3 regions of the Streptomyces sp. BBFR51 genome follow, and region 2 is predicted to be linked to each of the others. Evidence: predicted binding sites of a transcription regulator. Region 2 holds the regulator's gene; each other region holds the start of a gene.
The links. The regulator HrcA, encoded in region 2, represses chaperone genes, less so after heat shock. The targets are predictions, from matches to a motif close to TTNGCACTCNGNNNNNCNGAGTGCNAA.

Region 1 (3,272 bases), 1.0 Mb from region 2:
TGCAGGACGGTCGATCAACCGGAACCGGTCGATCAGAAGTCCATGTCACCGCCCGGCATGCCGCCCGGAGCACCGCCGCCGGCGGCGGCCTTCTCCGGCTTGTCGGCGATGACGGCCTCGGTGGTGAGGAACAGCGCGGCGATGGAGGCGGCGTTCTGCAGAGCAGAGCGGGTCACCTTCGCCGGGTCGATGATGCCTTCGGCGATCATGTCGACGTACTCACCGGACGCGGCGTTCAGGCCGTGACCGACGGTCAGGTTGCGGACCTTCTCCACAACCACGCCGCCCTCGAGACCACCGTTGACGGCGATCTGCTTCAGCGGGGCCTCCAGGGCGAGCTTCACGGCGTTGGCGCCGGTCGCCTCGTCACCCGACAGCTCCAGCTTCTCGAAGACCTGGGAGGCCTGGAGCAGGGCCACGCCACCACCGGCGACGATGCCCTCCTCGACGGCCGCCTTCGCGTTGCGAACGGCGTCCTCGATGCGGTGCTTGCGCTCCTTGAGCTCGACCTCGGTGGCGGCACCGGCCTTGATGACGGCCACGCCGCCGGCCAGCTTCGCCAGGCGCTCCTGGAGCTTCTCGCGGTCGTAGTCCGAGTCGCTGTTCTCGATCTCGGCGCGGATCTGGTTGACCCGGCCCTGGACCTGGTCGGCCGAGCCGGCGCCGTCCACGATCGTGGTCTCGTCCTTGGTGATGACGACCTTGCGCGCGCTGCCCAGCAGGTCCAGCGTGGCGTTCTCGAGCTTGAGGCCGACCTCCTCGGAGATGACCTCGCCGCCCGTGAGGATGGCGATGTCGCCGAGCATGGCCTTGCGGCGGTCGCCGAAGCCCGGGGCCTTGACGGCGACGGACTTGAAGGTGCCGCGGATCTTGTTGACGACCAGGGTCGACAGGGCCTCGCCCTCGACGTCCTCGGCGATGATCAGCAGCGGCTTGCCCGACTGCATGACCTTCTCCAGGAGCGGCAGCAGGTCCTTGACGTTGCCGATCTTGGAGTTGGCGATCAGGATGTACGGGTCGTCGAGCGACGCCTCCATACGCTCCATGTCGGTGGCGAAGTACGCCGAGATGTAGCCCTTGTCGAAGCGCATACCCTCGGTGAGCTCCAGCTCCAGACCGAAGGTCTGGGACTCCTCGACGGTGATGACGCCTTCCTTGCCGACCTTGTCCATGGCCTCGGCGATGAGCTCGCCGATCTGGGTGTCGGCGGCGGAGATGGAGGCCGTGGAGGCGATCTGCTCCTTGGTCTCGACGTCCTTCGCCTGCTCGAGCAGGGCGGCGGAGACGGCCTCGACGGCCTTCTCGATGCCGCGCTTCAGGGCCATCGGGTTGGCGCCGGCCGCGACGTTGCGCAGGCCTTCCTTGACGAGGGCCTGGGCGAGAACGGTCGCGGTGGTCGTACCGTCACCGGCGACGTCGTCCGTCTTCTTGGCGACTTCCTTGACCAGCTCGGCGCCGATCTTCTCGTACGGGTCCTCGAGCTCGATCTCCTTGGCGATGGAGACACCATCGTTGGTGATCGTGGGGGCGCCCCACTTCTTCTCGAGGACGACGTTGCGGCCCTTGGGGCCGAGCGTCACCTTGACGGCGTCCGCGAGCTGGTTCATGCCGCGCTCGAGGCCGCGCCGCGCCTCCTCGTCGAACGCGATGATCTTGGCCATGTGAAGTGGTCCCTCCAGGACTGGGGGTGATTCCTTCGGACCGCGCCCGCGCCCGCGACGGACGGCTCGCCTGCCGCGTGGTTCCTTCCCCACCCGGCCTGCGGGCCTCACCGACCCGGTCCTTCGTTGTCACTCTCACCTTCAGAGTGCTAATGCCAATGATTAGCACTCGGCATGGTCGAGTGCAAGCGCCTCTCGGGGATCGAGCCGCGCGGTCAGCCACCCGCGAACAGGCCGAAGGGCCCGTACCCAGCGGGTACGGGCCCTTCGGATGAAGACCGGGTGCTGTGGTGGCCGCGCGTCTCAGGCGCTGAGGCGAACCATGTCGGCCTGCGGGCCCTTCTGACCCTGCGAGATCTCGAACTCGACCCGCTGGCCTTCTTCGAGGGTGCGGTAGCCGTCCATCTGAATCGCGCTGTAGTGGACGAAAACATCCGCACCACCGTCGACCGCGATGAAGCCGTACCCCTTCTCCGCGTTGAACCACTTGACGGTGCCCTGAGCCATGCCTAACTCCCCTATTACTGGCCCTTGCACAGATCCGCACTTCGCGAACCCGGGTCAGACCTCACCCCCCACGACTGGGGGCGTGCGCCGGAACGCGTCGACCGCGGCTGAATGTATCTGTCCAACTGCCGTCTGCAACAGGTCAATCGGACGAGAAATCTGGACGTGCCCGGTCCGGAATGTGGCGAGAATTCGCCTGAATTCGGGTCAAGTTGGGTCACGCAAAGGGAACAAAAGCCGCGAAATACGCCCGCACTTTGGCTACTTCTTGTCGGGCGAGCGGCAGGAATCCAGGGTCCCCGACCTTGCGATCGGGAGCGCGTTCCCCAACTCTACCGTGCTCAACCACATGGAATTGCCCCCTCCGTTTCTCTTACGGAGAGGGCAATACGCGCTACGAGGCGTGTCGGCGGATGTCAGCCGCCGGCGACCGCGGGAATGATGGAGACGCCGGCGCCGTCCGGGGTCGCGGTCTGAAGGCCCTGCTCGAAGCGGACGTCGTCGTCGTTGACGTAGACGTTGACGAAACGGCGCAGCTTGCCCTGGTCGTCCAGGACGCGGGCGGCGATGCCGGCGTGGTTCTTCTCCAGGTCGGCGATGATCTCACCGAGATCGGCGCCCTCGGCGCTGACCTCTGCCTTGCCGCCGGTGTAGGTGCGCAGGATGGTCGGGATGCGAACGGTCACGCTCATGCGAGGCCAGCCTCTCGGAAGGAGTCCAGGTTCGGGCGGATGGTGGCGGTCAGGCCGGTGCCGGCCACCGCGTCGAGGGTCTTCAGTCCGTCGCCGGTGTTGAGGACGACGGTGGTGAGCGACGGGTCGAGTACGCCGTTGTCGATCAGCTTCTTCGCCACACCGACCGTCACGCCGCCCGCCGTCTCCGCGAAGATGCCCTCCGTGCGGGCGAGCAGCTTGATGGCGTCCACGACCTGCTCGTCGGTCACGTCCTCCACGGCACCGCCGGTGCGGCGGGCGATGTCGAGGACGTAGGGGCCGTCGGCCGGGTTGCCGATGGCCAGCGACTTGGCGATGGTGTTCGGCTTCTGCGGGCGGACCACGTCGTGGCCCGCCTTGTACGCCGTGGAGACCGGCGAGCAGCCCTCGG
Region 2 (3,272 bases):
CATTCTGACGACGATACGAGGAACACGCGCCCCATGATCAGCGCGACACGCCGAACCGGGCGGCCAGCGCGTCCCGTTGGGCCCGGACGAACGCCGCGTCCACCACCGCTCCGTGACCGGGGACGTACAGCGCGTCGTCACCGCCCAGTTCGAGCAGCCGGTCCAGCGCGGCGGGCCAGCGCGACGGCACCGCGTCGGGCCCCGCCTGCGGCTCACCGGACTCCTCGACCAGGTCGCCGCAGAACACGACGGCCGGGGCGCCCGGCACCAGCACCGGCACCAGCACCGCGAGGTCGTGCCCGGTGTGCCCGGGGCCCACGTCGGCGAGCCGGACCCGGCGGCCGCCACCCAGGTCGAGCGTGCACGCGCGGTGCACCTCGTGCCGGACGGTGACGAGCGCGTCCACCGCCTCCCGCGCCCGCCACGCGTCCAGCCCCTCAGCCACCGCGTCCGAGCGCAGCGCCTCCCGCCCCTGTCCGCCCGGCGCGAACAGCGCGTCCACGCCCGCCGCGCCGTACACGCGGGCACCCGGGAACGCCGCGGCGCCGAAGACGTGGTCGAAATGCGGGTGGGTCAGCGCGAGATGTGTCACACGGCGACCGGCCAGCTCCTGCGCCCCCGCGCGCAACCGGGCGCCCTCGTCGAGGCTCGACCCCGCGTCGACCATCAGCGCGGCGTCCTCACCGACGACCAGCCCGGCCGTGCAGTCCCACCCCGGCAGCCGGCACCGCCCCACCCCGGCGGCCAACCGCTCCCATCCCAGGTCTTCCCAAGTCACCGTCACGACGCCGACGCTAACGGCATGGCCACGCCCTTGCCGGGGGCGTACCCCACGGCCGTACACTGGGCCGGGGAAGTCTGGCACTCGCGAGCCGTGAGTGCCAAGGCGGCCAGGCAGTAGCAGACAGGCAGTAAACGGGCGGACGACATGCTGGAGGTGCGCGCGAATGCTCAGTGAACGCAGGCTCCAGGTGCTGCGCGCCATCGTCCAGGACTACGTCGGCACCGAGGAGCCCGTCGGCTCCAAGGCCCTCACCGAGCGGCACAACCTCGGCGTCTCCCCGGCCACCGTGCGCAATGACATGGCGGCCCTGGAGGACGAGGGGTTCATCGCCCAGCCGCACACCAGCGCCGGGCGCATCCCGACCGACAAGGGCTACCGGCTCTTCGTCGACAAGCTGGCCGGCGTCAAGCCGATGACCGCGCCCGAGCGGCGTGCCATCCAGAACTTCCTGGAGGGCGCCGTCGACCTCGACGACGTCGTGGCCCGCACGGTGCGGCTGCTCGCGCAGCTGACCCGGCAGGTCGCCGTCGTGCAGTATCCGTCGCTGACCCGCTCGACCGTGCGGCACGTGGAGCTGCTCTCGCTGGCGCCCGCGCGCCTCATGCTCGTGCTGATCACGGACACCGGCCGGGTCGAGCAGCGGATGGTCGACTGCCCGGCGCCGTTCGGCGAGGCGTCGCTGGCCGACCTGCGGGCGCGGCTCAACAGCCGGGTCGCGGGACGCCGTTTCTCGGATGTGCCGTCTTTGGTGGAAGATCTGGCGGAGCCCTTCGAGGCCGAGGATCGCGGTACGGTCTCCACCGTGCTCTCCACCCTTCTGGAGACGCTGGTCGAGGAGAACGAGGAGCGGTTGATGATCGGCGGCACCGCCAATCTGACCCGCTTCGGGCACGACTTCCCCTTGGTGATCCGACCCGTCCTCGAGGCGCTGGAGGAGCAGGTGGTGCTCCTCAAGCTGCTCGGCGAGGCGAAGGATCCGGGCGTGACCGTCCGAATCGGTCACGAGAACGCCCACGAGGGACTCAACTCAACGTCCGTCGTGTCGGTCGGCTACGGTTCGGGCGGCGAGGCGGTTGCCAAGCTCGGCGTGGTCGGACCGACCCGCATGGACTACCCGGGAACGATGGGAGCGGTACGCGCAGTGGCACGGTACGTCGGACAGATCCTGGCGGAGTCGTAGGTGGCCACGGACTACTACGCCGTACTCGGCGTACGCCGCGACGCGTCCCAGGACGAGATCAAGAAGGCGTTCCGGAGGCTCGCCCGCGAGCTGCACCCGGACGTCAACCCCGATCCGAAGACCCAGGAGCGGTTCAAGGAGATCAACGCCGCCTACGAGGTGCTGTCGGACCCGCAGAAGAAGCAGGTCTACGACCTCGGCGGCGACCCGCTCTCGCAGGCCGCCGGCGGTGGCGCGGGCGGCTTCGGCGCGGGTGGCTTCGGGAACTTCTCGGACATCATGGACGCGTTCTTCGGTACGGCGTCGCAGCGCGGGCCGCGCTCGCGCACCCGCCGTGGCCAGGACGCGATGATCCGCATCGAGGTGGAGCTGGACGAGGCCGCGTTCGGCACGACCAAGGACATCCAGGTCGACACCGCGGTCGTCTGCAACACCTGCAACGGCGAGGGCGCGGCGCCCGGCACGTCGGCCCAGACCTGCGACATGTGCCGCGGCCGCGGTGAGGTCTCGCAGGTCACCCGGTCCTTCCTGGGCCAGGTCATGACCTCGCGCCCCTGCCCGCAGTGCCAGGGCTTCGGCACCGTGGTCCCGACCCCGTGCCCCGAGTGCGCGGGCGACGGCCGGGTCCGCTCCCGGCGCACCCTGACCGTGAAGATCCCGGCCGGCGTCGACAACGGCACCCGGATCCAGCTCGCGGGCGAGGGCGAGGTCGGCCCCGGCGGCGGCCCCGCCGGCGACCTGTACGTCGAGATCCACGAGCTGCCCCACTCGACGTTCCAGCGCCGCGGCGACGACCTGCACTGCACGGTCACCATCCCGATGACGGCGGCGGCCCTCGGCACGAAGGTGCCGCTGGAGACCCTCGACGGCATGGAGGAGGTCGACATCCGCCCGGGCACCCAGTCCGGCCAGTCGATCCCGAAGCACGGCCGGGGTATCACCCACCTGCGCGGCGGCGGCCGGGGCGACCTCATCGTCCACGTCGAGGTCATGACCCCGAGCAAGCTCGACCCCGAACAGGAACGCCTCCTGCGCGAACTCGCCGCCCTCCGCGGCGAGGAACGCCCGACGGGACAGTTCCAGCCGGGGCAGCAGGGGTTGTTCTCCCGGTTGAAGGACGCGTTCAACGGGCGTTGACGGGTCGGCCACTCCGGCTTGCGGGCGGGTGCCGGGAGGGTCTGCCGGGGGTCCGGGGGTCGTCCCCCGGGCAGGCACAGTCAGCCCGGGCAGCAGGGGTTGTTCTCCCGGTTGAAGGATGCGTTCAACGGGCGTTGACGGGTCGGCCACTCCGGCTTGCGGGCGGGTGCC
Region 3 (3,272 bases), 2.3 Mb from region 2:
CGCCTCCGGTTGTGCGCAGGACGACGGCCACGGGGTGCGGGGCGCCGCCGGTCAGCAAGCCGCGCAGGCGCCCCCGGCCCGCGCGCTCGACGGCGCGGCCAAGGCGCGCGAGGCCCGGGCCGCCCTGGCCGCCGCCGCCAAGCGCTGGGACCTCAGGAAGGTCCCGCTGGCGGCCCCCGCGCCCCCCGCGAAGAAGCCGGAGATCAAGGCCCGCGAGGGCTTCGAGGTGGACGGTCAGGAGACGGAGAACCTCCCGCCCGTCTTCACCACCGTCCCCACCAAGGAGAAGATCGTCTTCCTCACCATCGACGACGGCGCCGAGAAGGACCCGGCGTTCCTGAAGATGATGAGCGAGCTGAAGATCCCGTACACGGTCTTCCTCACCGACGAGGAGATCAAGGACGACTACGGCTACTTCAAGAAGATGCAGGCCCGGGGCATCACCCTCAACAACCACACCCTGAGCCACCCCTACCTCCCCGCGCTCTCCTACGAGGAGCAGAAACGGGAGATCTGCGGCATGCAGGACGTGATGGAGAAGCACTACGGCAAGCGCCCCGCCCTCTTCCGCCCGCCCTTCGGCAACTACAACCACGACACCCTGCGCGCCGCGAAGTCCTGCGGCATCAAGTACGCCCCGATCTGGAGCGAGGAGGTGTACGTCGACCACTGGGAGTACCGCGAGTGGGACCAGGACCTGCACCCCGGCGACATCGTCCTCACCCACTTCCGGGGCAAGGGCGACTGGGACGGCACGATGACCGACATGGTCCGCCGCTTCCTGAACCGGATCACCGCCGACGGGTACGCGGTGGCCCGGCTGGAGGACTACCTGTGAGCCGAGGGCGGTTCCGGCCGGCCCTCGCCGTCCTCGCCGCCCTCCTGCTCGCCGGCTGCGCCCAGCTCGCCGCCCCCGCCGAACACACCGGGGCCACAAGACCCGCCCAGGGTGGAGCCCAGGACGGCGACCAGGGGCGGAACCTGCCGCCCGTCGTGGACCACGTCCGCACCACCGACCGGGTCGTCTTCCTCACCTACGACGACAGCGCCGAGCGCGACCCCCGCTTCACCGGCCTGATCCGCGAACGGCGGCTCCCGGTCACCCTGTTCCTCACCGACACCGTCGCGGGGCCGGCCTACGGCGACTTCGCCCGGCTGCGCTCGGTCGGCGCGAGCATGCAGAACCACACCCTCGACCACCGCTCCCTGCGCGGCCTGCCCTACGCAGGACAGCGGGCCGAGATCTGCGGCCAGCAGACCAAGCTCAAGTCCCGCTTCGGCGTCCGCCCCCACCTCTTCCGCCCGCCCCACGGCACGTACGACACCACGACCCTGCGCGCCGCCGCCGACTGCGGCATCACGGCCCTCGTCCTGTGGCGGGCCACCCTCGACGCCGACGGCGCCCTCGCCTGCACCCGCGGCGAGAACCGCCTCCACCCAGGCGACATCGTGGCCGTCGACCCGGACCACCCCACGGGCGCGGACCTGACCGCCCGCACGGAGCGTTTGCTGAAGACGATCGAGGAGCAGGGGCTCAGGGTGGGCAAGCTGGAAAACTACCTGTAATCACCAGCCCGTCCGGCGCTTGAGGACGAGGCCGTCCAGGCCGAAGCGGGGGCCTGGGGGCGGCAGCCCCCAGCGGGCCCGGCACCGACGCAGGGTGCCTCCACGCACCGGCGTTCACCCGAAAACCCCGGCGACGCGCCGCCGGCATTGGCACTCCGCTTGACCGAGTGCTAATCGCAGTCATAGTCTCGGCACTGGCACTCCCCACTGGAGAGTGCCAACTACGCGACGGGCAGGTCCGGCACCCGCGACGACGGATCCACCTGGTCGCCACCTCAGACAGTTAACCCCGTGAGATCTCCGAAGGGGGAGGTCGGATCGTGACGACCACCAGCTCCAAGGTTGCCATCAAGCCGCTCGAGGACCGCATCGTGGTCCAGCCGCTCGACGCCGAGCAGACCACGGCTTCGGGCCTGGTCATTCCGGACACCGCCAAGGAGAAGCCCCAGGAGGGCGTCGTCCTGGCCGTGGGCCCGGGCCGCTTCGAGGACGGCAACCGTCTTCCGCTCGACGTCAGCGTTGGCGACGTCGTGCTCTACAGCAAGTACGGCGGCACCGAGGTGAAGTACAACGGCGAGGAGTACCTCGTCCTCTCGGCCCGCGACGTGCTCGCGATCGTCGAGAAGTAATTCACCGAAGCACCTTGCTTTCCAGCTGCGCCCCTGGCTCCCGCGACCATAAAAAAGCCGGGTGTCGGGGGCGCAGTGCCGTATAACCCCAAGATTTCCGGAAGAGGGCTCACGCTCCCATGGCGAAGATCCTGAAGTTCGACGAGGACGCCCGTCGCGCCCTCGAGCGCGGCGTCAACAAGCTCGCCGACACCGTGAAGGTGACGATCGGCCCCAAGGGCCGCAACGTCGTCATCGACAAGAAGTTCGGCGCCCCCACCATCACCAACGACGGCGTCACCATCGCCCGCGAGGTCGAGGTCGAGGACCCGTACGAGAACCTCGGCGCCCAGCTGGTGAAGGAGGTGGCGACCAAGACCAACGACATCGCGGGTGACGGCACCACCACCGCCACCGTGCTGGCCCAGGCCCTGGTCCGCGAGGGTCTGAAGAACGTCGCCGCCGGCGCCTCCCCGGCGCTGCTCAAGAAGGGCATCGACGCGGCCGTGGCCGCCGTGTCCGAGGAGCTCCTCGCGACGGCCCGCCCGATCGACGAGAAGTCCGACATCGCCGCCGTCGCCGGTCTGTCCGCCCAGGACCAGCAGGTCGGCGAGCTGATCGCCGAGGCGATGGACAAGGTCGGCAAGGACGGTGTCATCACCGTCGAGGAGTCCAACACCTTCGGTCTGGAGCTGGACTTCACCGAGGGCATGGCCTTCGACAAGGGCTACCTGTCGCCGTACTTCGTGACGGACCAGGAGCGCATGGAGGCCGTCCTCGACGACCCGTACATCCTGATCAACCAGGGCAAGATCTCCTCCATCGCGGACCTGCTGCCGCTGCTGGAGAAGGTCATCCAGGCCAACGCCTCCAAGCCGCTGCTGATCATCGCCGAGGACCTGGAGGGCGAGGCGCTCTCCACCCTCGTCGTCAACAAGATCCGCGGCACCTTCAACGCGGTGGCCGTCAAGGCCCCCGGGTTCGGCGACCGCCGCAAGGCGATGCTCCAGGACATGGCCGTCCTCACCGGCGCCACGGTCATCTCCGAGGAGGTCGGCCTCAAGCTCGACCAGGTCGGTCTCGAGGTGCTCGGCACCG

Region 1: a site for HrcA is predicted at 1,824-1,850, ahead of groL (chaperonin GroEL). Genes of this name have one in related genera too.
Region 3: a site for HrcA is predicted at 1,714-1,740, ahead of groES (co-chaperone GroES). Genes of this name have one in related genera too.

The regions. Positions count from the first base shown of each region.
Region 1 covers NZ_CP172448.1:3,866,534-3,869,805, forward strand. The annotation lists gene groL (chaperonin GroEL) at 33-1,661, opposite strand; gene ACGH7X_RS17510 (cold-shock protein) at 1,965-2,168, opposite strand; gene ACGH7X_RS17515 (MoaD/ThiS family protein) at 2,585-2,860, opposite strand; gene thrC (threonine synthase) at 2,857-3,272, opposite strand, start outside.
Region 2 covers NZ_CP172448.1:2,869,757-2,873,028, reverse strand. The annotation lists gene ACGH7X_RS13075 (DUF3097 domain-containing protein) at 1-3, opposite strand, end outside; gene ACGH7X_RS13070 (MBL fold metallo-hydrolase) at 38-784, opposite strand; gene hrcA (heat-inducible transcriptional repressor HrcA) at 948-1,964, shown strand; gene dnaJ (molecular chaperone DnaJ) at 1,965-3,101, shown strand.
Region 3 covers NZ_CP172448.1:5,141,574-5,144,845, forward strand. The annotation lists gene ACGH7X_RS23655 (polysaccharide deacetylase family protein) at 1-838, shown strand, start outside; gene ACGH7X_RS23660 (polysaccharide deacetylase family protein) at 835-1,566, shown strand; gene groES (co-chaperone GroES) at 1,887-2,195, shown strand; gene groL (chaperonin GroEL) at 2,315-3,272, shown strand, end outside.